Linked DNA regions of Shumkonia mesophila. The protein of the gene in region 1 interacts with the protein of each later gene in a pairwise test. Links are inferred from orthologs where the notes say so. Each region holds a gene or a part of one and is shown on either strand. Other genes may lie near its edges.

Region 1 (14,182 bases):
GTGCCGATCATCCACAAGACGAACACGTAGACGGTGGAACTGAACAGCCGCTTGCGGGGCACGATGACCTCGAGCACGCCGGCCGGCAGCTGGATGCTCGCCACGTAGAAGCGATCGAGCGACTCGGTGTCGAGCACGAACGGTTGGGTGACCTGTTCGCGCAGGGCGTCGTCCATCGCCTGCTCGGTCACTCCCCGGGGTTGGGCCGGCTGGTTGGGCAGGATGGCCTTCTCCTGGAGGGCGACCGTCAGCTCCATGTGATCGGCGGCCAGCCTGAAGATCCAGTTGCGGTCTTCGGCATCCGGAAACTGGCGAAGCAGCGAGATGACGGTTCCGATGTCGCCGGCCACGCCGCGCGCCAGGCGCAGCGAGATCTTGTCCCAGTGGCTTTCGTAGAAGATGGCGGCCGACACCAGCTGCAGCAGCACCAGCGGGGTGACGATGATCATCAGCGAGCGGCCGAGAAGGCTGCGCGGCAGAAGTCGCTTGGCGGTGTCGGTCAGGAAACCCATCGGCGTCAATCCGGGCGCAGCACGTAGCCCCGCCCCCGCACCGTCTGCAGATAGCGGGGGAAGCGGGGATCGGGCTCGATCTTGCGCCGCAGCCGGGTCACCTGCACGTCGATGGCGCGGCCGTCGCCGGTGGCGCCGGTGCGCGCGATCAGCTCCTCACGGCTGAGGATTCCGCCCGGCGTTTCGGCCAGCGCGTTCAGCAGCGCGGCCTCGACCGAGGTCAGGCGGACGTCGCGACCCTTGCGGCGGAGCCGCTCGCGCTTCGGATCGTAGGTGGCGTCCCCCATGTGGATCTCGACGTCGCCGGGGGCTGCCGCCTGGGGCACCCGGCGCAGGATGCTGCGCAGGCGCAGCAGAAGTTCGCGCGGCTCGAAGGGCTTGGACAGATAATCGTCGGCGCCGCGCTCCAGCCCGGCGATGCGATGCTCGGCTTCGCCCATGGCGGTCAGCATGAGGATCGGCACGCTGCTGCGCGTCCTCAGGTCGGCGGCGAAATCGAGCCCGCTTTCGCCCGGCATCATGAGGTCGAGCACGATCAGGTCGAAGGCGATGCCGGCCAGCCGTTCGCGGGCGTCGGCGGCGTCCTTGGCGGTCGACACGCGAAAGCCGTTCTCGCTCAGGAACTTCTGAAGAAGCCCCCGCAGCCGGGTGTCGTCGTCCACCACCAGGACATGCGGAAGATCGTCGCTCGCCACCGCCCTATCCAATTTCCCGTTCTCTCCCGGCCCGTCCGGGACCGGCGCTAGACTAGCACAACCGCGGGGAGTCGCGTCAAAGGAAGCGCAGTGCGGGCGCCTTGGCCGCGGTTCCCACGACGGGGCGCCGTCTGCTATTTTGAGGCCCGTCATCGCCGGGAGAAAAGCCATGCCGTCTGCCGTCTCCATGCGCGCCATGGTTCTCGATGCCGCGGGCCTGCCGCTCCGCCTGCGCCGGGTGGCGCGCCCCGAGCCGGCCGCCGGCCAGATTCTGGTGCGGGTCGCCGCCTGCGGGGTCTGCCGCACCGACCTGCACGTCGTCGACGGCGAGTTGACCGAGCCGAAGCTGCCGATCATCCCCGGTCACGAGATCGTCGGCCGGGTGGCGGCGCTGGGCCCCGGCGTCGAGCGCTTCGCCGAGGGCCAGCGGGTGGGCATTCCGTGGCTGGGCTTCAGTTGCGGCGTCTGCCGCTTTTGCCTGGAGGGTCGCGAGAACCTGTGCCGGGCCGCCCGCTACACCGGCTATCAACTGGACGGCGGCTATGCCGACTACGCGCTGGCCGACCAGCGCTATGTTTTCCCCATCGGCGGCGACTATTCCGACGCCGAGGCGGCGCCCCTCATGTGCGCCGGCCTCATCGGCCACCGCTCGCTGCGCATGGCCGGCGATCCCGTCCGCCTCGGCCTTTACGGCTTCGGCGGCGCCGCCCACATCGTCGCCCAGGTGGCGGCCTTCGAGGGCCGCCAGGTGTTCGCCTTCACGCGGCCGGGCGACGACGCGGCCCAGGCCTTCGCCCGCGACCTGGGGGCGGTGTGGGCCGGCCCGTCGGACGCGCTGCCGCCCGAGCCGCTCGACGCCGCCATCCTGTTCGCTCCGGTGGGCGCCCTGGTGCCGGCGGCGCTCGCCGCCGTCGGGCCGGGTGGCCGGGTGGTCTGCGCCGGCATTCATATGAGCGACATCCCCAGCTTTCCCTACCGGCTGTTGTGGGAGGAGCGCGAGATCGTCTCGGTGGCCAACCTGACGCGCAAGGACGGCGAGGATTTCCTGGCGCTGGCCCCCAAGGTGCCGGTGCGCACCACCGTCGAATGCTTTCCCCTGGAGCAGGCCAACGAGGCGCTGGCGCACCTGCGCGATGGCCATGTCCACGGCGCCGCGGTCCTGATGACCGGGGCTTAGGGCCGGGCGGATCACAGGGGGTCGAGGTCGAGCCGCTCGATGCGGGGGCGGTCCTCGGGGTTGATGATGGCGCGCAGCACATTGCGGAATTCATGGCCGTTGCCGGACTTCGTCTCGGCATAGGCGCGAGCGATGCGGCGGGCCTGCAGCGCGGTCAGCGTGGCTTCCAGTTCGCGGCCCTTGTCGGTGAGGTGGAGCAGGCGGTGCCGGCGGTCGCGGGCATTGGCCTTCTGGATGACGAAGCCTTCATGCAGCAGCTGGTTTAGCACCCTTCCCAGGCTTTGCTTGGTGATCTTGAGGATGCCCAGCAGGTGGCTGACGGTGGCGCCCGGATGGCGGCCGACGAAATAGATGACCCGATGATGGGCGCGGCCGAACCCATAGCGCGCCAGGATGGCGTCGGCCTCGGCGGTGAAGTCGCGGTAGGCGTAGAACAGAAGCTCGATGGCCTGGCGCAACTCGGCCTCGCTGAGCGAGGGCTCCACGGGGGCGGGGGTGGGGGTGTCCATCGGGATGGGAGTGCCTCAAAAAAATACGTCAGTGTTGTTGACGTATATCGCAAAAAATGGTACCAGACGCAACAACCTTTTCGATATTGACCCCGGGATGAAAGATAATTCCATGGCTGCGGCAACAACCCCCTACGACGACCGCGACGGTTTCATCTGGTACGACGGCAAGCTGGTTCCCTGGCGCGACGCCAAGGTTCACGTGCTGACCCATGCGCTTCACTACGCCTCCTCGGTGTTCGAGGGCGAGCGTTCCTACGCCGGCAAGATTTTCAAGTTGACCGAGCACACGGAACGTCTGGTGAAGGGCGCCGACACCATGGGATTCAAGATTCCCTTCTCGGTGGCCCAGATCGAGGAAGCCTGCCGCGAAACCTGCCGCGCCAACGGAATCGTCGATGGCTATGTGCGCCCCGTGGCGTGGCGTGGCAGCGAGATGATGGGCGTTTCGGCGCAGCACAACACCATTCATCTGGCGGTCGCCACGTGGTCCTGGCCGGCCTACTTCTCGCCGGAATTCCGCAACAAGGGGATCCGCCTGACCATGGCCGAATGGCGCCGGCCCGCGCCGGATACCGCGCCGGCGGGCACCAAGGCGGCAGGGCTTTACATGATCTGCACGCTTTCCAAGCACTCGGCCGAGAACAAGGGGTTCCACGACGCCCTGATGCTCGATTACCGCGGCTTCATCGCCGAGGCGACCGGCGAGAACGTGTTCCTGGTGATCGACGGCAAGCTGCACACGCCGCTTGCGGAATGCATCCTCAACGGCATCACCCGCCAGACGGTGATGGGCTTGGCCCGGAAACGCGGCATCGAGGTGGTCGAACGTCACATCAAGCCCGAGGAAATGGCCAACGCGACCGAGCTGTTTTTGACGGGCACCGCCGCCGAGGTCACGGCGGTCGGCAGCATCGACGCCTACAATTTCACGGTCGGCAACGTCACCCAGACGCTGCGCGACGATTACGAGCGCCTGGTCGGCAAGGCGCCGGTCGCCGCCTGACGCCGGGTTCATTCGCCGGAATCGCAAAGGCCGGGCCTGGTGCCCGGCCTTTCGCGTAGGGCGGGAAGCGGCTACAGGCTCCAGCCCGGGCGCTGCACGGCGTGTTCCTGGAGTTGTTGGGTGACGTGCGCGAAGGCTTCGTCGACCGAGTCGGTCTTGAGAAAGAGGTCGAGGTCGGCCGCGTCGATCATGCGATAGCGGACCAGGGCGTCGAAGTTCAGCACCTCGTTCCAGAACGAGGCGCCGAACAGCACGATGGGGATGCGCTTCTTGAGCTTGTGGGTCTGGGCCAGGGTCAGCAACTCGAAAAATTCATCGAGAGTTCCCATGCCGCCGGGGAAGCAGATGATCGCCTTGGCGAGATACACGAACCAGAATTTGCGCATGAAGAAGTAGTGGAACTCGAACAGAAGCTGGCGGGTGACGTAGGGGTTCTCGTGCTGCTCAAAGGGCAGCGAGATGTTGAGCCCCATGTTGAGCCCCTTGGCCTCCGAGGCGCCGCGGTTGGCCGCCTCCATGATGCCCGGGCCGCCGCCGGTGCAAACGATGAAGCGTCGCCGGTTGTCGTCCAATCCCTTCGACCATGTGGTCAGGCGGTTGGCCAGTTCGCGCGCGTCCTCGTAATAGCGCGACATGCCGAGCCACTCCTCGGCCTCGGCAACGTCGCCGCCCGCCGCGCGGACTTCGGCGAGTTGCTTCTCGGCATCCTCGCGCGACGGAATGCGGGCCGAGCCGTACATGACGATGGTGTCGCTGATGCGCAGGCTCTCGAAGCGGGCTTCCGGTTCCAGGTATTCGGCCAGGATGCGCACCTGCCGGGCCTTGCTGCTGTGCAGGAAGTCCTCGTTGAGGTAGGCCTTGACCAGGCGGTTCTTGGGGGACTTGGGCATGTTCCGGTCCAATCGTTGGGTTTCGGCTTGGCGGGGACGGTCGTCAGGCATGGGCGGTCTGCGGCGGCCTGGCCAGCCGTTCGGCCAAGTCGCTCAAGTCGGCCGCGGTTTCGGTGCCCGCCGGGAAAGGGCTGGGGCGGCCGGGGGGGACGCGCCCGATGAAGCGCAGGCCGGTTTCGTGGGCCGTCTCGTGATCGAAGAGGGCGTCGCCGATGAAGACGGCGCGTTCCGCCGCCAGCCCATGGCGGACCAAAAGCTCGCGCACGATCGGTGGCTTGCGGGGCGGCGAGCCGCGCAGTTCGCGGAAATAGCCGGTCATGGCCCGCCGCTCGGCGATGCGCCTGATCTCGCCTTCCGGCGTGCCGGTCACCACGAAAAGCGGCAGGCGGTGGGCGTGCGCCTCCAGGAAGTCGCGGGCGCCGGTTACCCACGGGCAGGTCGCCACCGCATCCTCGACCGTGCGCGAGTAGCGCTCGGCGAGGAGGCCGAGTTCGGCCTCGGTAAGGTGGATGCCCAGGAAGGCCTCGTGGGCGTGGCGGATCTTCTCGACCCGCGAGATGCCTTCCTTGCCGTCGATATAGTCCATGACGCGCGCCAGAATGGACGGGCCGTAGCCGGCGTACAGCCGCTCGAAGGCCTCGACCTTGATGGCGTTGGATTCGACGAGGACGCCGTCGAAGTCGAAAAAGATGGCTTCGGGGAAAATGGCCTCACTCCTTCCTGTCGTCGCCGCGCCAGCGCGCCGCCGCGTCGTCGTCCTCGGCCCGCGCTTCCACCCAGCGGGGGCCGTCCGGTCCCTCTTCGCGCTTCCAGAAGGGGGCTCGGGTCTTCAGCCAGTCGATCAGGAACTGGCAGGCGTCGAACGCCGCCTGGCGGTGGGCCGACGCGGTGGCCACCAGGACGATGCGCTCTCCCGGCGTGAGCCGGCCATGGCGGTGGACGATCAGCACGTCCTCGAGCGGCCAGCGGGCGCGGGCCTCGGCCTCGATGCGGGCCAGCGCCTTCTCGGTCATGCCCGGATAGTGCTCCAGCGTCATCGCCGTCACCGGGCCCGCCGGCGAGCGGTCGCGCACCAGTCCGACGAAGGCGCAGACGCCGCCGATGGTGGGGTCGCCCTCGCCCAGACGAGCCAGCTCGACTCCGGGGTCGAAATCCTCGCGCTGCAGGCGGATCATCGCTCAGCCCCCCGTCATCGGCGGGAAGAAGGCGACCTCGTCGCCGGGGCCGACCGGGTGCTCGGGGCCGACCGCCTCCTGGTTGACGGCGACCCGCACGCGGCCGGGATCGCCCAAGGCCTCGGCGTGCCCCTCGCTGCGGCTCTTGAGCCAGGCGACCAGCGAGCCGACGTCGCCGACGGCGGCGGGCGGGCTCACCTCCTCGCAGTCGACGCCGATCCGTTCCCGGACCCAGGCGAAATAGAGAACCTTCATCGAAAGACCTCCGCGAACGGCAGGAAGTCGACGGCATCGCCTTCCTTCACCGCTTCCATCCATTCGGGCAGCTCGACCAGGCCGTCGGCGGCGACCATCGAGGTCAGGATGCCCGAGCCGTCGGCGGCGTACTTGACGGCGCGCGGCTCACCAGCGGCGTCGGTGACGAGATGGGCACGCAGGAACTCGCGCCGCCCGACCTTCTTGCGGTAGGCGAAGGCGGTGCGCACCTTGTAGAAGCGGGGGGCCGTGTCGCGCCGTCCGGCCAGGGCCAGGATCACCGGGCGCACGATCCTTAAGAAAGTGACCATGGCGGCCACCGGGTTACCGGGCAGCCCGGCGAACACGGCGCCGCCCACCTGGCCCAGGGCCAGCGGCCGCCCCGGCTTGATGGCGAGGCGCCACAGGTGCAGGCGGCCCAAGGCCTCGACGGCGGCGCGCACGTGGTCCTCGTCGCCCAGGCTGATGCCGCCCGAGGTGACGATCAGGTGATGATCCGCCGCCGCCCGCTCCAGCGCCTCGCGCACGGCGGCAAGGGAATCGGGCAGGATGCCCAAGTCGGTGACGGCGCAGCCGAGGCCGGCCAACAGCCCGCCGACGACATAGCGGTTGGCGTCGTAGATGCAGCCGTCGGGCGCCGGGGAACCCGGATCGCGCACCTCGTCGCCGGTCGAGAACACGGCGGCCCGCAAGGGGGTGCGCACGGCGAGCGTGGCCCGGCCCACCGAGGCGGCCAGCCCGATCTCCTGCGGGCGCAGGCGGACGCCCTCCTCCAGGATGATGTCGCCGGCCCGCACGTCCTCGCCCCGGCGGCGGGTGTTGACGCCGGCCCGCAGGCCGGGGCCGAACACCACCGTTTCGCCCTCCAGCCGGCAGTTCTCCTGCATGACGATGGTATCGATCCCTTCCGGTACCGGGGCGCCGGTGAAGATGCGCAGCGCCTCGCCCGGCCGGGCCGGCCGTTCCAGCGGATGGCCGGCGGCGACGCGCCCGGTGACCGGCAGACGGGTTTCGCCGTCGGCGGCGACGTCGGCGAAGCGCACCGCGAAGCCGTCGACGGCGGCGTTGTCGTGCGGCGGCACGTCGCGCTCGGCCTTCAGCGTCTCGGCCAGCGTGCGCTCCAGCGCCCGGGCCAGCGGCACCGTCTCCACCCCGGCCACCGGCTTGATCCGTTGGGCCAGCAGCGCCAGCGCGGCGTCGAGTTTCATCAACTCGCCGGCCGGCGTAAAACAGTCGTTAGCAGCCGTGGTCATCGCCGCCTCCGCGCCCGAGGTTGAAGTGGGTCATGACGAAGGCGGCGATCGCCCCGACGTCGGCCAGCGGCAACACCGGCAGCGCCAGGCCCGGCAGCGCCTCGTCGCTGGCCACCGCCACGACGGTGGGGTCGGTGGTCGCCAGCAGCGGCTTGCCGAGGGCCGGCCGGTGAACCTCCAGCTTGGCGAAGCGGTGGCTCTTGAAGCCCTCGACCAGGATCAGGTCGACGGCCGCCATCCGGCGGATCAGCGCCTCCATGTCCGGTTCCGCCACGTCCCGGAGTTCGTGGATGAGGGCCCAGCGCTTGGGCGAGGTCACCAGCACCTCGGTGGCGCCGGCTTCGCGATGGCGGTGCGAATCCTTGCCCGGCTTGTCGATGTCGATGTCGTGATGGGTGTGCTTGACAGTGGAAACCGCCAGGCCGCGGCCGACCAGTTCGGGGATGAGGGCGGTCACCAGCGTCGTCTTGCCGCTGCCGCTCCACCCCACCACGCCGAACACCCGGGCCGCCACCGCGTCATGCCTCCGCTGTGATCGACGGAAAGAAGAAGACTTCCTCGGCGCGTCGCGGACCCGTCATCGCCCGGGCCTCACCCGCCGCCGTCGGTATCGGTCATGTGACGGAGGCCGACCCGCAGATAGTCGTACCCGGTGATCAGAGTCAGGACGGCGGCGATCCACAGGCCGCAGATGCCGATGTCGGCGGTGCCGACGGGGCCGAAATCGGGGCCGACGTCGCCGACGATGAGAAAGCCCAAGGCGATCATCTGCAGCGTCGTCTTCCACTTGGCCAACTGGCTGACCGGCACGCCGACCCGAAGTCCGGCCAGGAACTCGCGCAGCCCCGAGACCAGGATCTCGCGGCACAGGATGACCATGGCCGGCAACACCGTCATGCCGGCGATGCGGTCGTTGGCGACCAGCATCAGCAGCACGGCCGAAACCAGCAGCTTGTCGGCGATGGGATCGAGAAAGCGGCCCAGCGCCGACTGCTGGTGCAGCGCGCGGGCCAGGTAGCCGTCGAAGAAATCGGTGACGCAGGCATAGGTATAGGCGGCCAGCGCCAGCCAGCTGCCCAGCGGCGGGTCGAGCAGCAGCAGGCCGATGATCAGGCCGATGGCCAGGATGCGCGACAGGGTGAGCAGGTTGGGCAGGTTGTTGGCCATGGGTGCTTTCGAAGTCGGAGGCGCGGCGCACGGCACCGCTCGCGCGGCTATTTTAGCCGCCCGAGTGGAACCATTCATAGATTTTGTTGGCGATCTCCCGGCTGATGCCGTCGACCGCTTCCAGATCCGTCCGCCCGGCCTCGGCCACCGCCCCGGTCGAGCCGAAGTGATGGAGCAGCGCCTTCTTGCGCTTGGCGCCGATGCCGGGGATGGCGTCCAGCGCCGACTTGCCGAGCCCCTGGGTGCGCCGGGCGCGCTGGGTGCCGATGGCGAAACGGTGCGCCTCGTCGCGCAGCCGCTGGAGGAAATAGAGCACGGGGTCGCGCGGCGCCAACGATGCCGGCGGCCGGCCGGGCAGGAAGATGCGCTCGCGCCCGGCATTGCGATCGGGCCCCTTGGCGATGGCGGCTACCGCGACGTCGTCGATGCCAAGTTCGGCGAACACCTCGAGCGCGATGGCCAGCTGGCCGGCGCCGCCGTCGATCAACACCAGGTCGGGCCACTGCTCGCGCCGGCGCTCGGGATCCTCCTTGAGCGCGCGGGCGAAGCGCCGGGTCAGCACCTCGCGCATCATCGCGTAGTCGTCGCCCGGCGCCATCGCCTCGTCCTCCGTCGCCGCGTCGCCGCCGCGGATGTTGAACTTGCGGTAGGCCGGTTTCATGAAGCCGTCGGGGCCGGCCACGATCATGGCGCCGACCGCCTGGGTGCCGCCGATGTGGCTGTTGTCGTAAACCTCGATGCGCCGGGGCGGCGCGTCGAGGTCGAGAGAGTTTGCCAGCCCTTCGAGAAGCTGGCGCTGCGTCGTGCTTTCGGCCAGCCGGCGGGCCAGGGCGTCGCGGGCGTTGGCGGTGGCGTGACGGACCACGTCGTGCTTCTCGCCGCGTTCCGGCACCACCAGGCTGACCCGCCTGCCGGCCCGCACCGATAAAGCTTCGGCGACCAGGGCGGCGTGGGGCGGCCGGTGGCTGAGCAGCAGGGTGGGCGGCGGCGGATGGCTGGCGTAGAACTGGCCGAGGAAGGCCTCCAGGACGTCGCCGATCTCTTCCTCTCTGGCGTGACTGGGAAAATAGGCGCGGTTGCCGTAGTTGCTGCCGGCCCGGATGAAGAACACCTGGATGCAGGTCTGCCCGCCCGCCTGGTGGGCGGCGATGACGTCGGCGGTGCCGACGCCCCTGAGGTTGACGTCCTGGTGGGCCTGCACCCGGGTCAGCGCCTGGATGCGGTCGCGAAGCTGGGCCGCCGCCTCGAACTCCAGGCGGTCGCTGGCCTCCTGCATGTGCTGCGCGAGCTGGCGCTGGATGGCCTGGCTGCCGCCGGTGAGAAACTCGCGGGCCTGTTCGACCAGGGCGTTGTAGCGGGGGGCGTCGATGCGCCCCACGCAGGGCGCACTGCACCGCTTGATCTGATGCAAAAGGCACGGCCGGGTGCGCGCCGCGAACACGGCGTCGGTGCACGAGCGCAAAAGAAAGGCGCGCTGCAGGGTGGCCAGCGTCTCGTTGACCGCCCAGGCCGAGGCGAAGGGCCCAAAATAGTCGCCCTTGCGGGCGCGCGACCCGCGATGCTTGAGCACCTGGGGAAATTCGTGGTCGCCGGTGACCAGGATGGCCGGGAACGACTTGTCGTCGCGCAGCAGGATGTTGTAGCGCGGCTTCAGGCGCTTGATCAGGTTGGCCTCGAGCAGCAGGGCCTCGGCCTCGGTATGGGTGGTGACGAACTCCATCGAGGCCGTCTCCGACACCATCCGGCGCAAGCGGTTCGGCTGGCGCGCCAGTTTGGTGTAGCTGACCACCCGCTTGCGCAGGTTCTTGGCCTTGCCGACGTAAAGCACGTCGCCGGCCTTGTTGATCATGCGATAGACGCCCGGCCCGGCGGGCAGGGTGCGCAGGTGGCCTTCGATGACGGCGACTCCGGCGACGGGCGGTGGTTCGCCTATAGGTGGTGGCGAATCGGCGGCGGCCACCGGCTCTCCGTCGCGGCCGTCGGCGGCGGCAAGGTTCGCGGGGTTCCAGGCGCTCGTGGGTTCGCGATTCATGTCTGCTATGTGGCCGATTCGAAGCGTTCCGTCAACGCGGCTGGGGGGCCGATCGCCAACGGCGAAGCCGAATTTCCGGGGCCCGCCGAACTATCCACGATTCCTGTGGATAACACTGTTGATTTCACGATTCGGCTGCCCGCCGTCCTATTGATTCCGCCGCTTTTCTCTCTATGCCTAAAAAAAGTGCAACTGGCTAACGTACTGATTTTAAACGCCAAATCAAAAGTCAAGCAAAGTCCAGGGGAATATGTGGAAAAACTGCAATACTTTCGTCATCAAAGGGAAATATTCCGGCGCCTGTGCACAACTCTCCCGGAAAAAGCAGTGAAGACCCGATTCTGCAAGGGCTTGCGCGGAGATTTGAAATCGACGGCCTAATGGCGCACGCGCTCGATCTCGACGCCCACGCTTTGGGCGTCGGCGAAGACGTCCAGCTTCTCGACGCGCACCCGGGCCGACAGGATGCGAATGTCCTTCAGGCAAAGGGCCGCAATGTCCTCGGCCAGGGTTTCCACCAAATTGACGTGTCCTCGCGCGACGATTGCGCGGATGCCGTTGGCGACGGTCTCGTAGCAGACGACATTGGCGAGGTTGTCGCCCAGCGGCTCAACCGCTTCGCGGACCGCCAGGTCGAGGTTGATGCGGATGCGCTGCGCTTCGAGCTGCTCGTGGCGATGGACCCCGATCGAGCACGGCAGCACCATGTCGCGGATGAACACGTGGCGCACGGCGTTTCGCGCATCGGCGATTCTCAAGGGACGGACGACATTGGCGCGGTCGGTGGTCATGGAATGGTCTCCTGGCGGGCGGCCGTCCGCCCGTCTTCTCCTTATTCGTCGGCGGCCTTGGTCCGGCCCGACGGCGCCCAGCCCAGATGCTGGCCGCCGTCCAAGGCGATCATTTGGCCGGTCATCGAGGGGGCGTCAAGGATGAAGCGGATGGCCTCGCAGATTTCGCCGGGGTCGACCTTGCGGGCCAGGGGCACCGCCTGCCACTGGCGGCGGAACTGTTCTTCGCTCTGGCGCAAGCTGGGCAGCGTCGGTCCGGGGCCGACCGCGTTGACGCGGATGCGGGGTGCCAGGGCCAGGGCCAGGGTGCGGGTCAGCGTCCACAGCGCCGCCTTGCTGACGGTATAGGAGGTGAACGCGCCGGTCAGGTTCCACACCCGCTGGTCGATGACGTTGATGACGTTGCCGGCAACCCCTTCCGGCAGTTGGGCGGCGAAGCGCTGGACCAGCACGAAGGGCGCCCGCAGATTGATCTGCATGTGCGCCTCCCACGATTCCTTGGTGGCGGTCTCGGGCGAATCCTTCTCGAAGATCGAGGCGTTGTTGATCAGGCAACCGATCGGCCCGACCGCGTGGGCGGCGCGATCGAGCAGGGCGGCGCACTCCGCTTCGACGGCAAGGTCGGCGCGCACCGGCTGGGCCCGGCCGCCGCTCTTGAGGATCTGTTCGCACACCGCCGTCGCCTCGGCTTCCGACGTGTTGTAGTGGACGGCGACGGTCCAGCCGCGCTCCGCCAGGTCGAGCGCGACCGCCCGGCCGATCCGCTTGGCGGCGCCGGTGATCAGCGCGGAACGGAGAGGTGTTGCATCCATGGCCCGAGAATGGGTCACCGCGGGCGGCGATGCAAGGGGCTGGCGGACGCCTCGCCGGCGCCGGCCAGCGGGCCGAAGCGGGCGACCAGCGCCTCATAGACCTGCCGCTTGAAGGGGACGGCCAGCACGGGCAGGGCGTCGACGGGCACCCATTTCCAGTCGCTGAACTCGGGCCGTTCGCTGGCGGCGAGGTCGATGTCGGCGTCGCGGCCCTCGAAGCGCAGCGCGAACCACTTCTGCTTCTGGCCGCGATAGCGGCCGTTCCACAGCCGGGCGGCCAGGCTGCCGGGAAAGTCGTAGGCGACCCAGCCGGGCATCTCGCCGATCACGGTGGCCCGGTCGGTGCCGATCTCCTCGGCGAGTTCGCGCAGGACCGCCTGGCGGGGCGTCTCGTTTCGCTCGATGCCGCCCTGCGGCAGCTGCCAGGCCGGCTCGTCGCGGTCGGCCCGCTGGCCGACCAGGACCCGGCCGTCGCGGTTGATCAGGAAGGCGCCGATGCAGCGGCGATAGGGGCGGGCCCCGGCGCGTCGGGCGGTCATGGCAGGGGCTGGCGGTCGGTGACGGCGGACACCGGCGCCAGCACCACGTCGCGTCCCTCCAGCGAGGCGGTCCAGGCGATCAGTCGCTCGACCGTCACCGGCAGCGGCTGGGCGAGGGCGACGGCGGCGCCGTTCTTGCGCGCCAGATCCTCCATTTCGGTCAACCGCTTGGTGATGGCGGCGCGCGAGGGAATCTGGTCGATCTGCACGTCGGCCAGCGCGCGCGGCATGCCCATCTGCTTGGCGATGGCGGGGCCGACCGATTTGCGGCTGGCGCCCGAATCGACGTACAGCAATCCCCGCCGGCCGATGGCGTCGAGCATGGGACCCATCTGCACGTCCTCGACGGTGAACTGCGAGCCCATGGCGGTGACGACGCCGACATAGCCCGACATCCGGCTCAGCAGATAGTTCAGGCGCTTCAGGTTGTCGCCCGGGCCGATCGCCGTGACCAGGGCCCGCGGCCCGGCGTCGCGCACGGGAAACTCGCTGGCTTCCATGGGCAGGGTCAGCAGCACCTCGTGGCCCAGCTTGCGGGCCGCGGCGACCCACTCCTGCAGGCCCGGGGCATAGGGATCGAAGGCCAGGGTGACGGCGGCCGGCAGATACTGGATGGCGCCCTGCGTGGCGTCGCGGGCAAGTCCCAGTCCCGTCATGATGACGGCGATGCGCGGCCGCCGGTCTCCGGCCGGGAAGGGGCGCGCATAAACCTGCCAGGCCAGGCGGCCGTCCTCGCCGATCTTGGGCAGCGGCCCTTGCGGACTCTGCTCGACGAGCCCGGCGTCGGGGGCCGGGACGAGCGGCGGCGAGGATGGCGGCAGCGGCAGTTCGGCGAAGGTGGCCAGCCGGACCGGCGGCGCGACCACCCCGGCCCCCGGTCCCTCGGCCTGGCCGGCCAGGGAGTTGAGCGTATCGGTGGCGCTTTTCGGCGGACCGGCCGGCTCGCGCGGCTGGCCGGGGCGGGGCGGAATGTCGAGGATGACGCGGTTGGGATCGAGGTGGGTCAGGCTGCCCACGCCCGGCAGCATGTCGTCTCCCAGCAGCCACCACGCGCCGCCGGCCACCGCGCCGACGGCCACCAGCAGGACGGCCGCCGCCAGCACCAGGGTCTTGCGGCTTTTGCGTCCGCCGCCGGATGTCTCCTCGGCGAGGAAGTCGTCGCCCTCGTCGCCCTCGCCCTCGCCTTCACCCTCGGCGTCCGGCGGCTCCTTCTCGGGTTTGACCGCGGCCGGTTCGTCCTCGGCGAGCCCGTCGTCTTCGTCGAAGTCTTCTTCTGCCGCGGTCTTCTTGCCGAAGAGCTTGGGAAATTTCACGCCGCCGCTTCCTTCATTGCGTCGCGCCGCAAAGCGGCCGCCCGGCTAGCGGGCGG
Region 2 (14,009 bases), on another replicon or contig:
ACCCTGATGCTGCAGTCGGTGGACATGGTGGTGGACGCCACCGACCTGGGCGAAGACGGACTGGAAATCGGCAAGCTTTACGACTACGACCTCATCATCCTCGATCTCATGCTGCCCGACATGGACGGGCTGGAGGTGCTGCGCCGGCTGCGCAACGCCCGCGTCCACACGCCGGTCCTCATCCTCTCGGGCCTGGCCGAATCGGACATGAAGGTCAAGGGCCTCGGCATCGGCGCCGACGACTACCTGACCAAGCCCTTCAACAAGGACGAACTTCTGGCGCGAATCCAGGCCATCGTGCGCCGCTCCAAGGGGCATTCCGCCTCGGTCATCCGCACCGGCCGGCTGTCGGTCAACCTCGACGCCCACACGGTGGACGTCGACGGCCGCCCGGTCCATCTGACCGGCAAGGAATACGGCATCCTGGAGCTCCTGAGCCTGCGCAAGGGCACGACGCTGACCAAGGACATGTTCCTGAACCACCTCTACGGCGGCATGGACGAGCCCGAGCTCAAGATCATCGACGTCTTCATCTGCAAGCTGCGCAAAAAGCTGGCCGCCGCCACCGACGGCGCCAACTACATCGAAACCGTGTGGGGCCGCGGCTACGTGCTGCGCGACCCGCACGCGGCGGACACGCCGGCCGCCAAGGCGTAAGGCCGCCCCGGGGATGGGCGGACGCGCCATCCCGGCCGGAAATCTCTTTTCAGCGCTCGCAATACGGGCATATCCTTCGGTGCAACCGAAGGAGAACCCCATGAGACGGATCGGGTTTGTCGTCGCCCTGGCCCTCGGCCTTCTTGGCTGTGCCAACGCGGACACGGTGGAGAAGGTGGCGTTGAAGGAAGGCATCGAGCGCCAGTTCAACGCCCCCTACGAAATGGTGAAGCAGACCGTGGTGGATGCGCTGTGGTTGAACAGCCTGAAGCCGTCGCTGGTCGAAGACGTGCCGGAAGGTCATATCGTCATGGTTGCCCGGGCGCCCCATGGCATGAGTTGGGGAGAGGTTGGGCGGATTCTCGTGGTGCGTTCGGAGGCACCGCCGACAACAGTCCGCGTCGTCTACCAAAGACGGGCACAAATCTTCCAACTGAATGCGGAATCGCATTTCTCCCGCAATCTCTTCGCCAAGATGGATTCGCTCTTGAAGACGAGAGTGCCCCCCGGAACCGCGGCGCGCTGACAAGTGCGGGGATAGAGGCCCCTACGCCCCGAACAGCCGCTCCACCGCCACGATCTCGGCGGGCCTCGGCAGGGCGGCGGCGGGGTCGGGGGTGAGCGTCAGGACGTCTTCGACCAGCAGCGCCAGGCGGCGGTCGCCCCATTTCAGCACGATGACGGGCCGGGAAACCGGCAGCCGGCCGGCGGCGGGGATTTCGCCGTCCAGCGCCGCCAGCGGCAGGGTTCGGCCCTGCACACGCGCCTCGGCGCCGCCGTCGGGGCCGTCGGCAACGGCGTCGATGACGTCCATCCACACCACATGGGCGGCGTCGAGCGCCTTCGGCCCGCCGTTCGCGGTGCGGAAGACGACGTAGCGGCGGCTTGGCTCGCCGGTCGGCGTGGCCTCATCGCCGCCGCCCCCTTCGTCCGGGACGACCCCGGCGACGGCCGCCTCGGCCTCGGGTGCGGCCCGTTGCGCCCCTACGGGCGGTGCGTGGCCGGCGATGGCCGAAAGCGCCCCGATCAGCGCCGCGTCGTCGCCGGTGGGCTCGGCGCCCTCGGCTTCCACCCGATCCAGGATGTCGCGCATCCGCCCGATGGCCGAAAGAATGGCCGTCATCGCCGCCGGGGTCGGCACCGCGTGCTTCTCGTGCAGCGCGTCGGCCGCCTCGGTCGCCGCCTCGGCCATCGCTTCCAGCCGGGGCAGCGGCAGCAGGTCGCAGGCCTCCTTCACCGTATGCACGACGTCGATGAGGCGGGTGCGCGAATCGGGGTCGGCGGGATCGCCGAACAACTCTTCCCCCCAGGCGTCAGCCTCTTCCAGGGTGTCGCGGGCCTCGAACAGCGCCTCGCGAAGCAGCCCGTCCATGCCGGTGTCGTCGCGCTTCGCCATGGCGCCGCCCCTAGGTCCCGGGTTCGGCAAACGGCAGCAAGGCGGCGAAGCGCACCTCGCCCGCGTGCTCCGAGGCCTCGATCGCGGTGCCCAGCGCCCTGGCCAAACTCTGGGCGAAGGCGGCGCCGACGGTGTGGGCGGAAAGGGCGTCCGGCGCCGGATCGGCGGCCATGGCGTCGGCGACTCCGTCGCGCAGCCGGGCCCCTTCGCCGGCGGCGGTCACGGCGATGCCGACCCCTTCCACCAGCGGCGCGGCGCGCACCGCCACGGCGCCGCCGCGCGGCAGACAGTCGGTGCCGAGCAGCACCAGGTTGAGCAGCAGCTTGACGGCCAGCGGCGCGATCGTGCCCTCGGCGCAGCGGGTGGTTTCGGTGGGCCAGTCGAGCTCGGCGCGGCCCTTGTCGAACAGCGCCGCCGCCAGCTCGCGCGCCTCGGCCACGGCGCGCGGGCCGGTGGCGCCGCCCAGGCCGAAGGCGATGCGGAAGAAGGCCAGGCGGCGCGAGGCCTGGGCGCTGCTGCGCACGATCAGCGCCATGGCGTCGTCGGCCATGGAGCTGTCCTCGCCCATCAGCTCGATGCCCGAACTGACCGCGCCCACCGGGCCGATCAGGTCGTGACAGACCCGCGAGCACAGAAGCTGGGCGACCCGCAAATCGATCAACATGCTCCCCGTCCCCCCGCCGGATCTCCCCCGAAACCCCGGCCGTCCCTATTTCTTCGGCTTGACGCCCGACAGCAGGGCGTCGACCACGCTGCGCACCGCCAAGCTGCCGTCGGGATCGCCGGTCAGATCGGCGGTCATCTGCTTGATGGCGGACCGCACCGCCTCGGGATCGACCGGATGGGTCTTGAGGATGACGGCCAGGATGGCTTCCACCGCCAGCAGGTGGGCGGCCAGGTTCTCGGTCTCTTGCAGCCGCTCGGTGGCAAGCGTGCCCAGCGTTTCGAGATCGCCGACGATCTTCTTGATGTTGGCGTCGAGGTCGCGGATCTGCTCGAAGAAGCCGGTCGTCTGCAACTGGTGGACGACGTCCTGCGGGGTTTCGCCGCCGTCGTCCCTGTCGTCATCCTCGGCCATTCACCCCTCCCCGGGCAGTCGAACCATGGCTTGAGAGCATAACGGCCCGCCATGCGCCTGTCACCCTCTCCGCCCCGCCGACGGAGAGGGTTGGATCTTGCGGCTTTCGGCAAAAAGGACGATGAAGGAAGGCATGTCGATGCGGGATGCCTCCCTTCCCCCGCGCCTTTCCCCGGCCGGGGTCGTTTATACGGCGGCGACGCGCGAGGCGCCGCTGCTGGCCGACTTCGCGGCCGAACTGGCGGCCCGCGGCTGGCGGGTCGGCGGTTTGGTGCAGCGCACGTTTCGCGGACCCGACGGCTTCAAGCGCAAGATCGTCGCCACCGAGATCGATACCGGCCGCACGGTAACGCTGGCCACCTATAAGGGCGACCGCGCCAAGGAAAGCGTCTGCGGCTTCGACACCGCCGCCCTGGCCGAGGCGACCGGTGCGGTCAGGCGCGCGGTGGCCGCCGGCATGGACCTCATCGTCATCGAGAAGTTCAGCCGCCAGGAAACCGACGGCGAGGGGCTGTTGGACGAGATCCTGGGGGCGATGGCCGAAGGCATCCCCACTCTCACCCTGGTCTCGGCCGAGGCGCTGGAACACTGGACCCGTCTGACCGGCGGGCTGGCCCAGTTGGTCGCGGCCGAGCGGAAAGCCCTGTGGCGCTGGTGGGGGCCGCACCGGCTCTATCGCGATCTCGAACTGGGGGTCGGGCGCGGCAACGCGCGCCATGTGGTGGTCGGCTTCAATTGGGTCCTGGTCGAAGGCCCGCATGGCTGCGGCCTGGCGCAGACGCCGGACCGCGGCAGCGCAGGCAGCCGCCGGGTGGCGGACGCCGCCCACCTCGCCGGCCGGCCGCTGCGCGAACTGGCCGCCAAGGTCCATTCCTGGGAGCCGGTGGAAGCCGCCATCGGGCTTGCCGCCATCAACGCCTTCTACAACCGCTACGACCTGACGGCGCCGACGGGAAACGGCCTCGATGCCGTGGCCGGCGAGGCGCCGCTGACGGTGATCGGCCGCTTCCCCGACCTGGCGGAGCGCCTGCCCGGGGCGCGCGTCATCGAGCGCCAGCCGAGGGACGGCGAATACCCGGACGTGGCGGCCGGCTGGCTGGTGCCGGAAAGCGAGCGGGTGGTGGCGACCGCCTCGACGCTCGTCAACCACAGCCTGCCCGGCCTGATCGCCACCGCGCCCCATGCCCGCATCGCGCTGGTCGGCCCCAGCACGCCGCTGACGCCCCGCCTTCACGCCTATGGCCTCGACACGCTGGCCGGCATGGTGGTGACCGATCCCAAGGGCGCCGCCCGCGCGGTCGCCGAGGGCGGCTCGGTCAGAACCCTCAAGGCCTACGCCCGCATGGCCATGCTGAGCGACCCCTCCTAACTTCTTAATTTCGGGGACACCATACTTAATTCACTGTCGCCTGTGATGACGCCGGCACACCATCTTATGAATTAAGTATGGTGTCCCCGAAATTCCTGGTGTCCCCGAAATTCCCCTGTCCCCGAAATTCCCCACCGGCAGGCCGAAAGCCGCGAAGCGATCCGTCGCCGCAAGCACGCGAACCCGGTCCGGCGTTTCCGCGCCGAAAGATACCGCTAAACCGCCTCCGCGGCACCTCCGGGACTTCCGACTCGTCCCGATGTTTCCGTCGGCTTCGCGCCCACCCAGGCCGTGTGGTCGATGTTCAGGTCGGGAAAGTCCCGCGGGTTGAAGACCGGCCGCTGCACCCCTTCCTTCAGCTGGCGGCGGAAGTCGCGCAGGACCCTCAGGCAGGTCGGCAGCAGCATCATGATCGCGATGAGGTTGACGAGGGCCAGGATGCCCATCATCGGGTCGGAGAAGAAGAACACCGCTGTCGCCCCCGGCGCCACGCCGCCGACGAAGACGATCGCCATCACCAGGAGGCGCAGGACCAGCAGCGCGGCCGGGTTGTCCGTAAAGACCGCCAGGGCGTTCTCGCCGAGATAGTAGTTGTAGATGATCGAACTGAACGCGAAGAGCAGGATGATGAAGGTCAGGAAATACTGGGTCCAGTCGCCCAGATGCGACACCAGCGACTGCTGGGTCAGGACGACGCCGTCGATCTCTTCCTGGCCGGGTACGTAGACGTCCCCAAGCAGGATGATGAAAGCCGTGCAGGAGCAGATGAGGATGGTGTCGATGAACACCGAGAACGACTGCGTGATGCCCTGGCTGATGGGATGGCGCACGTCCGCCGTCGCCGCGACGTTCGGTGCCGAGCCGAGACCGGCCTCGTTCGAGAACAGCCCACGGCGCATGCCGTGCATGATGGCCGCCCCCATGCCGCCGCCGACCGCTTCCTCGAGGCCGAAGGCATTCGAGACGATCGTCAGCAGGACGCCCGGGACGGACCCGATGTTGATCACGATGATGACGATCGCCATCAGGATGTAGGCGACGGCCATGACCGGCACCACCACGTCGGAGGCCAGTGCGATGCGACGAATGCCGCCGAAGACGACGAACCCGGCGAGGATCGTGAGCAGCCCGGCCGTCCAGATGCGATCGATGCCCAGGCTGTCCTGCGCCGCACCGGCCACGGTGTTCCCCTGGAAGGCATTGAAGCCGATAGAGAAGGCGGCGATCAGGCAGACCGCGTAGAGAACGGCCAGCCACCGGTACTCCTGGCCGAGCCCGTGGATGATCGCGCTGGCCGGCCCGCCGCGAAACAGGCCGTCCGGCTGCCGCCGCTTGTAGATCTGCGCCAGCGAGCATTCGACGAGGCTGGTCGCCATGCCGAGCAGGGCGATCATCCACATCCAGAAGACGGCCCCGGGCCCGCCGAGGGTGATCGCCACCGCAACGCCGGCGATGTTACCGCCGCCGACCCGGCCGCCGACCGACACCAGGAGCGCGGCGCGGGCCGAGATGGCGTTCGGATCGCCCGTCTGGCTCTTGGGAGACAGCACCCGGAACATGCGTCCGAAGTATTCGAATTGCACAAAGCCGGTCAGGGCGGTGATGAAGATGCCCAGGATGACGAGGATGGGCACGAGCGACCATCCCCAGGTCAGGTCGCCGATCACGCCGAAGAACGATTCCAGGTATGCCATGGTCCCCTCGCCGACATCCGGTTGTGTGAGGATGGAAATCGTACTTAAAAAGGCGGGAAACCCCAATTGGATTCGACTTTCCCTGGCAAAAAAGATGGTTGGCAGCCACCTTCTTCGGACCGGGAGCCCCAATCACTCCATCTGTCACCGAAATAGGCGCTCGGCGGCGGCCAGGTCTTCCGGCGTGTTGATGTTGAAGAAGGGATCGAAGGGCTGCGCCGCGTAGTCGACGCGGGCCGCGCGGAAATGGTCTGCCACGCGGTCGGCCCGCCGGAGGCCCTCCTCGACGAGGAGCCGGCGCAATCGGTCGCCCAGGCCGGCGCTCCACACCGCCGCCGTCGGATGCAGCCGGCCGCCCGAGGCCGCCATCGCCACCTCGGCGCCATCGGCGAGCGCTGCCCGGGCGCGTTCGACGAAATCCTCGGGAAAAAAGGGGGTGTCGGTGGGAAAGACCGCCAGCGCCTCGGCGCCGGGTGCCGCCCGCGCCGCCGCCCACTCAAGGCCGGCCAGGATGCCGGCCAGCGGCCCGGAATAAGCTTCCAGCCCGACCGGATCGGCCAGGACCGGCAGGCCGAAGACGCCAAAGCGCGCTGCGTCGCCCGCCGCGCTGATCGCAAGGGGACCGACCTGCCGCCCGGCCCGCCCGATGACGTGTTCGATCATCCGCCGGCCGCCCAACGGGGCGAACGGCTTGTCGATGCTGCCCATCCGCCGGCCGCGGCCGCCGGCCAGGATGAGGCCGGCGACGTTCCCGGCCGGCGCTGATGTTCCCGATACCACCATCCGCCCACTATCCCCGGAGGACCACCCGGCCGCAAGGGCATGACGATGGCGAGGGGTTGGCGGTTCGGCGCCCCACCCTGCATTCGATGTATGTTTTCTGTTTTTTCTTACGGAAATACGCGGTTATATGAAGCGCAAGCATATTCCCTCGTCACACCCGGGCCCGCGATGACCGACTTTGGAGCCGCCTTCGCCGCCGCCATCTCGTTGATCGCCACCCTCGATGCCGGCTTGGTCGAGATCGTCGGGCTGTCGCTCCGGGTCAGCCTGAGCGCAGTTTTCATCGCCGCTGTCATCAGCCTGCCGCTGGGCGCCGCCGTGGCGCTGTTCCGCTTCCCGGGGCGCGGCGCCGTGGTGGTCGTGCTCAACGCCCTGATGGGCCTGCCGCCGGTGGTGGTCGGGCTGATCGTCTATCTGATGCTGTCCAGGGCCGGGCCGTTCGGCGTGCTGGGCCTGCTGTTCACGCCGACGGCCATGATCGCCGCCCAGGTCGTCCTCATCACACCGATCATCGCCTCGCTGGCGCGCCAGGTGATCGAGGATCTGTGGGAGGAATATTCCGAGCAGCTGCGCTCGCTGGGGGCCGGCCCGCGCCAGGCGGTGCGGGCGCTGCTGTGGGACGGCCGGTTCTCGCTGTTCACCGCCGTGCTGGCCGGCTTCGGCCGGGCCAGCGCCGAGGTCGGCGCGGTGATGATCGTGGGCGGCAACATCGACCACGTGACGCGCGTCATGACCACCGCCATCGCGCTCGAGGTCAGCAAGGGCGACCTGGCGCTAGCCCTCGGGCTCGGCCTCATTCTGATCGTCCTTTCCGTCGGCATCACCGGGGCGGCTTTCGTGCTGCGCGAATCCGCCCGCCGCACCCATGCCGGCTGACATGGAGAAAGCCCCCGCCATCCTGCCCCTGGCCGTCGAGGGCCTGACCTATACGGCCGGGGCCGCCCGCCTGCTCGACAATCTCACGTTTGCCCTGGAGGCCGGGCCGCGCACGGTCATCGTCGGGCCGAACGGCGCCGGCAAGAGCCTGCTTCTGCGCCTGTGCCACGGGCTGCTGACGCCCACTGCCGGCACCATCCGCTGGAGCGACGGCGCCGGCCCGGCAGCTTCCCGCCAGCAGGCCATGGTGTTCCAGCGCCCGGTCATGCTGCGCCGCTCGGCGGCCGCCAACGTCGAATTCGCGCTCAAGCTGCGCCGTATCCCGAAGGATCAGCGCCGGGAGAGGATCGCGGCGGCGCTGGCCAAGACCGGCCTGGCCGACGTCGCCGGGCGGCCAGCCCGCGTGCTGTCCTTCGGCGAGCAGCAGCGTCTGGCCCTGGCGCGGGCCTGGGCGCTGGAGCCGCAGGTGCTGTGGCTGGACGAGCCGACCGCCAGCCTCGACCCGGCGGCCACCCGGGCCGTGGAGGCCATCATCGAGGCAATTAACGCCGGCGGCACCAAAATCGTCATGACCACCCACGACCTGGGCCAGGCCCGCCGGCTCGGCGACGAGATCATCCTTCTTCACAAGGGAAGGATCGTCGAGCGGGCGCCCACCGCCGATTTCTTCGAGCACCCGCAAAGCCCCCTCAGCCGCGCCTTCATTCAGGGCGAGCTGCTGTGGTGAGCGGATTTGAAAAGACAGAAAGGGGAGACACCATGACTCGATCGATCCACGGGCTTTTCGCCCTCGTCCTCGCCGCGGCGCTGGGCATGGGCCCGGCCGCGGCGCAGGAGAAGTTCATCACCGTCGCCTCGACCACCTCGACGCAGGCCTCGGGCCTGTTCGACCACATCCTGCCGATCTTCCAGCAAAAGACCGGCATCCAGGTGCGCGTGGTGGCGGTCGGCACCGGCCAGGCCATCAAGATCGGCGAGAAGGGCGACGCCGACGTGCTGTTCGTCCATCACCGGCCGTCCGAGGACAAATTCGTCGCCGACGGCTTCGGCGTGAAGCGCTACGACGTCATGTACAACGACTACGTCGTGGTCGGCCCCAAGAGCGACCCGGCCAAGGTCATGGGCAGCAAGGACGTGGTCGGCGCGTTGAAGAAGATCGCCGCCGCCAAGGCGCCCTTCGCCTCGCGGGCCGACGACAGCGGCACCCACAAGATGGAGCTTTCCTTGTGGAAGGAAGGCGCCATCGACGTCAAGGCGGCGTCGGGCACCTGGTACCGGGAAACCGGCTCGGGCATGGGGGCGACCCTGAACACGGCGGCGGCCATGAACGCCTATGCGCTGTCCGACCGCGGCACCTGGCTCAGCTTCAAGAACCGCGCCGATCTGGCGGTGGCGGTCGAGGGCGACAAGAAGCTGTTCAATCCCTACGGCATCATCCTGGTCAACCCCAAGAAGTTCCCGCATGCGAAGGCCGACCTGGGCCAGGCCTTCATCGATTGGATCGTCGGCAAGGATGGCCAGCAGGCCATCGCCGGCTATAAGATCGGCGGCGAATCGCTGTTCATTCCCGACGCCAAGTAGGCCCTGCGGGCGCTCAGGCCGAGGCTCCGTCGCGCGAGATCTAAGGTGGCGTGACCGCCCAGGCGTTGACGGGCGGATAGAACTGGGGGGCTTCGCGGCGGTCCATCATGCCGTAATCGCGGATGACGCACACCCGCCGGTGGCGCAGCGGGGTACAGTCGGCGGCCTCGGCGGGCGTCCAGCCGCCGGCTGCCTCGGCATCGCGCCACAGGGCGAGCAGCAGGATCCGGCCGGGGGAATAGATGCTCTCGAACACGTCGTGGCCGATCAGCCCGGCCCGGCCGGGGTCGAGCCCGAGGCGCGCCGCCAGGCCGGCCGCCTCGGCATCGCCATCGGCCGGCGGCGGGCCGGCGAGAGCCACCTCGGTGAGCGAGAGGGCCCGGGCCTCGCCCGTCTCGGTCTCGTCGGCCCGCGTCGGGCACACGGCGTGGCCGACCGGGGGCGCGGTGTCGGTGGTCACTTCGCCGACCCGCAGGCGATAGTCCTCGAAGACCTCGAAGCGGCCCTTTTCCTGCACGGCGTGGTGGTCGGACTGGGTACGCCAGCGGATCAGCGCCTTCTCGTCCCGCCAGGTGGAGAGGGAAAGCACCAGGCCGGGACGCCGCCGGCTGGCGAAACGCTCGTTGTCGATGAAGCCGTCGACGACCTCCAGCCGAGGCTTCAGGAAGCGGGCGAGCGCCAGATATTCCTCCCGGCGCTCAGGCTTGGGCCTGACTTCGAAGACAACCGCGAACATGCCCCACCTCCCCGTTGACCGCCGACGTCCAGACCCTTGCCGGAGATGTGGGGAACGCGGACCCCGGAGTCGAGACGTGACGGCGGCGGGAACGAAGAGACGGCGCGGCGGGTCATGCCGGGGCGGTCGGCAGCGGGCGGCGGGCGCGCCGTCGGAACTGGCGGCGCAGCCAGATCCAGGCGCCCGTGGCGAGCAGGCCGGTCATGACCACCGAGAGGATGACGTTCATCGCCGCCGACCACGCGCCCGCGAAGTTTCCTTCGTGCCACAGGCGCGGCCAGTTGCGCTCCATCGGCTGGATGCCCTGCGGCGTCACCGCATAGAGGCGGTACTCGCCGTCCTCGACCAGGCGGGCCATGACGCGACCGCCCTGCGGCCGCAGCCAAACCAGCGAGGAAAGATCGTGGTCGCGACCGACGATGTCGACGGCCTGGGCCAGCTTGAGCGGCGCACCCTGGGCCGCGGGAGCCGCCGGCGGCGTCGCGAAGGTGACGCCCGCCGCCATCAAGAGCGCGGTCAGGGGCGAGAGCACGGTGAGCGGCAGCAACCCCCAGGCCATCGCCTTGTGCCAGCCGCCGAGCGTATTGGCGAAGCGCGGCCACCCCATCAGCCCGCCGAGGAGGACGAGGACGAGCATCGCCGCCGTCGAAGCGATGACCAGCCAGCCGGCATCGATGAGCAGCCGCTCGTGCAGGCCGCGCATGGTGCCCATGACGGCGGCCAGCGTCGAGGGCCCGGGCTTGGCCTCGCCGCTGGCGGCATCGACCGTGACGCCGCCGCTGCGCCCGGCGCCCATCGTCAGCGTGCCGTCATAGCTGCGATAGACGAGAGCGCGCGCCTGGCCGTTGGGATCGTGCTGGGCCAGAAGGGTCTGAACCCGTTCGGCGGAGAGCGAGTCCGGCACGATGGCGCCGGTCACCAGCCACGGCTCGAACGACAGAACCAGCCCGGTGACGATCACCACGGCCAGCGGGGCCGTGAAGATGAGCGCCAGCCAACGATGAAGCTTCAAGAACCACGCCTTCATGAGTCTCCCTCCCAAGGACTTGGGGTCGCGTCGAGATAGGAATAGCTTTCATTCGTTTCCGGATGATGTCCGGTTTGTAACCGAATGTATCCGACGGACTACCCCCTCCGACGCCGAAGCCGTCGCCCTGCTCGGAGCTTACCGCGAAGCAAGCCTCATCCGGCGCGCCGCCTCGACCATGTTGACCAGGGCGGGACGGACTTCCTCCCACTTGCGGGTTTTCAGGCCGCAGTCGGGATTGACCCAGATCTGATCGGGCGCCAGACGCTCGGCGGCCTTGGCGAGCAAAGCTGTCATCTCGTCGATAGACGGACAGCGCGGGGTGTGGATGTCGTAGACGCCCGGCCCGATGTCGTTCGGGTAGCGGTAGGTCGCGAACGCCTCCAAAAGCTCCATCTTCGAGCGCGCGGTCTCGATGGAAATGACGTCGGCGTCCATGGCGCCGATGGAATCGATGATGTCGTTGAACTCCGAGTAGCACATGTGGGTGTGGATCTGGGTGGCATCGGCGACGCCGCACGCCGTAAGGCGGAAACACGCCACCGCCCAGTCGAGATAGGCCCGCCAATCGGCGCGGCGCAGCGGCAGCCCCTCGCGGATGGCGGGCTCGTCGATCTGAACGATAGGGATGCCGGCCTTCTCGATGTCGATCACCTCGTCACGCAACGCCAGGGCGATCTGGCGGCAGGTCCGCTCGCGGGGCTGGTCGTCGCGCACGAACGACCATTGCAGCATGGTGACCGGCCCGGTCAGCATGCCCTTCATGGGCTTGGCCGTCAGCGATTGCGCATAGGCCGACCATTCCACGGTCATCGGCCGCGGCCGCGAGACGTCGCCGAAGATGATCGGCGGGCGGACATAGCGCGATCCATAGCTCTGCACCCAGCCGTGCCGGGTGAAGGCGTAACCGGAAAGCTGTTCGCCGAAATACTGCACCATGTCGTTGCGCTCGAATTCGCCATGGACGAGGACGTCGATGCCGACGTCTTCCTGCCAGCGCACCGCCGTCTCGGTCTCCTTGCGCAGAAAGGCCCGGTAGTCGGAATCGCCGAGCGTCCCCTTGGCATGGGCGGCCCTGGCCTTGCGCACCTCCTCGGTCTGCGGGAAGGAGCCGATCGTCGTGGTCGGGAAGGCCGGCAATGCCAGGCGATCCCGTTGCAGCGGCCGGCGAGCGGGAAAGGGCTTCTGGCGGCGCGTCATGTCCGGCGTCACCGCATCGAGGCGCGCCTTGACCTTTCGGTCGTGGATTTTGGACGAGGCCTGGCGCGTCATCGCCGCCGCGGCCGAGGCCTCCAGTTCGTCGGCCACCGCGTTGCGCCCCCGGTCGATGGCGCGCCCGAGGATCGCGATCTCGCCCACTTTCTGAACCGCGAAGGCCAGCCAGCTTCTGAGATCGGGATCGAGAGCGGTTTCGAGGTCGAGGTCGATCGGCACGTGCAGCAGCGAGCAGGACGGACCGACCATCAGGCGATCGGTGCCCAGTCGCGCGGCAACGGGCTCGATGCGATCGAGGATTGCCGGCAGATTGGCCCGCCAGACGTTGCGGCCGTCGACGACGCCGAGCGACAGGACGAGACCGGCCGGCGCCCGGGAGAGGACATCGTCGAGCTGGGCGGGCGCCCGCACCAGGTCGAGATGAAGGCCGGCCACGGGAAGCCCGAGCGCGGTATCAAGATTGTCGCCCAGTCCACCAAAATAGGTGGTGAGCAGAAGCTTCAGGTCTGGCGCCGCCGCCGCCAGAACCTTGTAGGCATGGGCCAGGGCATCCCGCTGGGCGTCGGCCAGATCGAGTACCAGGCATGGCTCGTCGATCTGTACCCACTCGGCCCCCGCCCCGGCGAGGCACTTCAGCACCTCGGCATAGACCGGCAGCAGGCCGGGCAGCAAGGAAAGCGGGTCGGGCCCTTCGTCCTTGCTCTTGCCGAGCAGCAGATAGGTGACCGGGCCGAGCAGGACTGGCCGCGTATGGATGCCCAGTGCCTTCGCCTCCAGAAACTCGTCGATCGCCTTGGTCGACGCCAGCGCGAAGGCCTGACCGCGCGCGAACTCCGGGACCATGTAGTGGTAGTTGGTGTCGAACCATTTGGTCATCTCCAGGGCCGGAAGATCGCCGCCGGCCCGGCCGCGCGTCCCGCGCGCCATCGCGAAATAGATCTCGGGCGAAACCGGCCCGCCGCACCATTCGTAGAGGGAGGGAATGACGCCGAGCATGACGCTGGTGTCCAACACATGGTCATAGAGCGAGAAGTCGTTGCTGGGGATGTGGGTGACACCCGTTCCCAGCTGGCGCGCCCAGGCCGCCGCCCGCAAGCCGGCGGCGTCATCGAGGAGCGCCCGGGCGCCGCTCTTTCCGGCCCAGTGGCTTTCAAGGGCTGTCTTCAGTTCGCGGCGGGGGCCGATGCGCGGAAACCCCAGGGTGCTGGTAACGATGGACATGGACGTTGCCTTTCGCGTTCACGCGCCCGACATCGGACGCGAAGCTGGGTGAGCGGGCGGGGAACCGGATTCGGCACGCCGGGAAGAGGGCGACATCGTCTCAATACCCCATCATCAATGGGGGCATGGACCGAGCGGACGCATGCAGGACACCCAGATGGCGCCGGGCCATCTTTCGCAAGCGGCCAACCGGGACACCCCGCCCGAGGACGTTCACAGGTCGCGGCAGGTTTCCTGGCTTACGGGTCAACGTCGCTGTCTGGCCTTCCCGGCACCTTATGGCGCCAGTGACACGTCTCGACAGCGGCTCGCCGCTTACAGTTGCGGGGGCAGCCCCGGCTTTGCCATGCGATCCAACGAGCGGACCGGACGGCGC

Evidence for each region.
Region 2: the proteins of ODR01_RS18305 (region 1) and mobA interact in binary tests that used the Escherichia coli proteins (3 or more experiments, as listed by UniProt). The link is inferred for Shumkonia mesophila from one-to-one orthologs.

The regions. Positions count from the first base shown.
Region 1 is NZ_JAOTID010000012.1:108,977-123,158, reverse strand. Bases 5,345-8,338 are described here. They hold ODR01_RS18305 (molybdopterin molybdotransferase MoeA), read right to left. Parts: upstream 7,473-8,338; coding sequence 6,216-7,472; downstream 5,345-6,215. Other genes in these bases: pgsA (CDP-diacylglycerol--glycerol-3-phosphate 3-phosphatidyltransferase), read right to left, coding at 8,064-8,338; mobB (molybdopterin-guanine dinucleotide biosynthesis protein B), read right to left, coding at 7,456-7,986; moaD (molybdopterin converting factor subunit 1), read right to left, coding at 5,968-6,219; ODR01_RS18315 (molybdenum cofactor biosynthesis protein MoaE), read right to left, coding at 5,500-5,964; ODR01_RS18320 (HAD family hydrolase), read right to left, coding at 5,345-5,480. Also shown: ODR01_RS18350 (ATP-binding protein), read right to left, coding at 1-512; ODR01_RS18345 (response regulator transcription factor), read right to left, coding at 518-1,207; ODR01_RS18340 (zinc-dependent alcohol dehydrogenase family protein), read left to right, coding at 1,377-2,384; ODR01_RS18335 (MarR family winged helix-turn-helix transcriptional regulator), read right to left, coding at 2,396-2,893; ODR01_RS18330 (branched-chain amino acid aminotransferase), read left to right, coding at 3,006-3,899; ODR01_RS18325 (LOG family protein), read right to left, coding at 3,971-4,789; more of ODR01_RS18320, read right to left, coding at 4,833-5,344; more of pgsA, read right to left, coding at 8,339-8,639; excinuclease ABC subunit UvrC, read right to left, coding at 8,692-10,671; ODR01_RS18285 (hypothetical protein), read left to right, coding at 10,681-11,052; ODR01_RS18280 (dihydroneopterin aldolase), read right to left, coding at 11,049-11,462; ODR01_RS18275 (SDR family oxidoreductase), read right to left, coding at 11,504-12,274; ODR01_RS18270 (RNA pyrophosphohydrolase), read right to left, coding at 12,289-12,813; ODR01_RS18265 (divergent polysaccharide deacetylase family protein), read right to left, coding at 12,810-14,126; ODR01_RS18260 (S41 family peptidase), read right to left, coding at 14,172-14,182. UniProt on the Escherichia coli protein: Catalyzes the insertion of molybdate into adenylated molybdopterin with the concomitant release of AMP.
Region 2 is NZ_JAOTID010000006.1:144,870-158,878, forward strand. The notes cover bases 5,159-7,979. They hold mobA (molybdenum cofactor guanylyltransferase MobA), read right to left. Parts: upstream 6,978-7,979; coding sequence 6,339-6,977; downstream 5,159-6,338. Other genes in these bases: ODR01_RS12100 (alanine/glycine:cation symporter family protein), read right to left, coding at 5,159-6,194; ODR01_RS12110 (ABC transporter permease), read left to right, coding at 7,146-7,853; ODR01_RS12115 (ATP-binding cassette domain-containing protein), read left to right, coding at 7,855-7,979. In the rest of the region: response regulator transcription factor CtrA, read left to right, coding at 1-657; ODR01_RS12075 (hypothetical protein), read left to right, coding at 758-1,183; ODR01_RS12080 (hypothetical protein), read right to left, coding at 1,205-2,053; ODR01_RS12085 (histidine phosphotransferase family protein), read right to left, coding at 2,064-2,717; ODR01_RS12090 (hypothetical protein), read right to left, coding at 2,763-3,131; ODR01_RS12095 (DUF2478 domain-containing protein), read left to right, coding at 3,265-4,500; more of ODR01_RS12100, read right to left, coding at 4,716-5,158; more of ODR01_RS12115, read left to right, coding at 7,980-8,580; ODR01_RS12120 (substrate-binding domain-containing protein), read left to right, coding at 8,613-9,434; ODR01_RS12125 (antibiotic biosynthesis monooxygenase family protein), read right to left, coding at 9,475-10,170; ODR01_RS12130 (PepSY-associated TM helix domain-containing protein), read right to left, coding at 10,283-11,197; metE (5-methyltetrahydropteroyltriglutamate--homocysteine S-methyltransferase), read right to left, coding at 11,336-13,633. UniProt on the Escherichia coli protein: Transfers a GMP moiety from GTP to Mo-molybdopterin (Mo-MPT) cofactor (Moco or molybdenum cofactor) to form Mo-molybdopterin guanine dinucleotide (Mo-MGD) cofactor.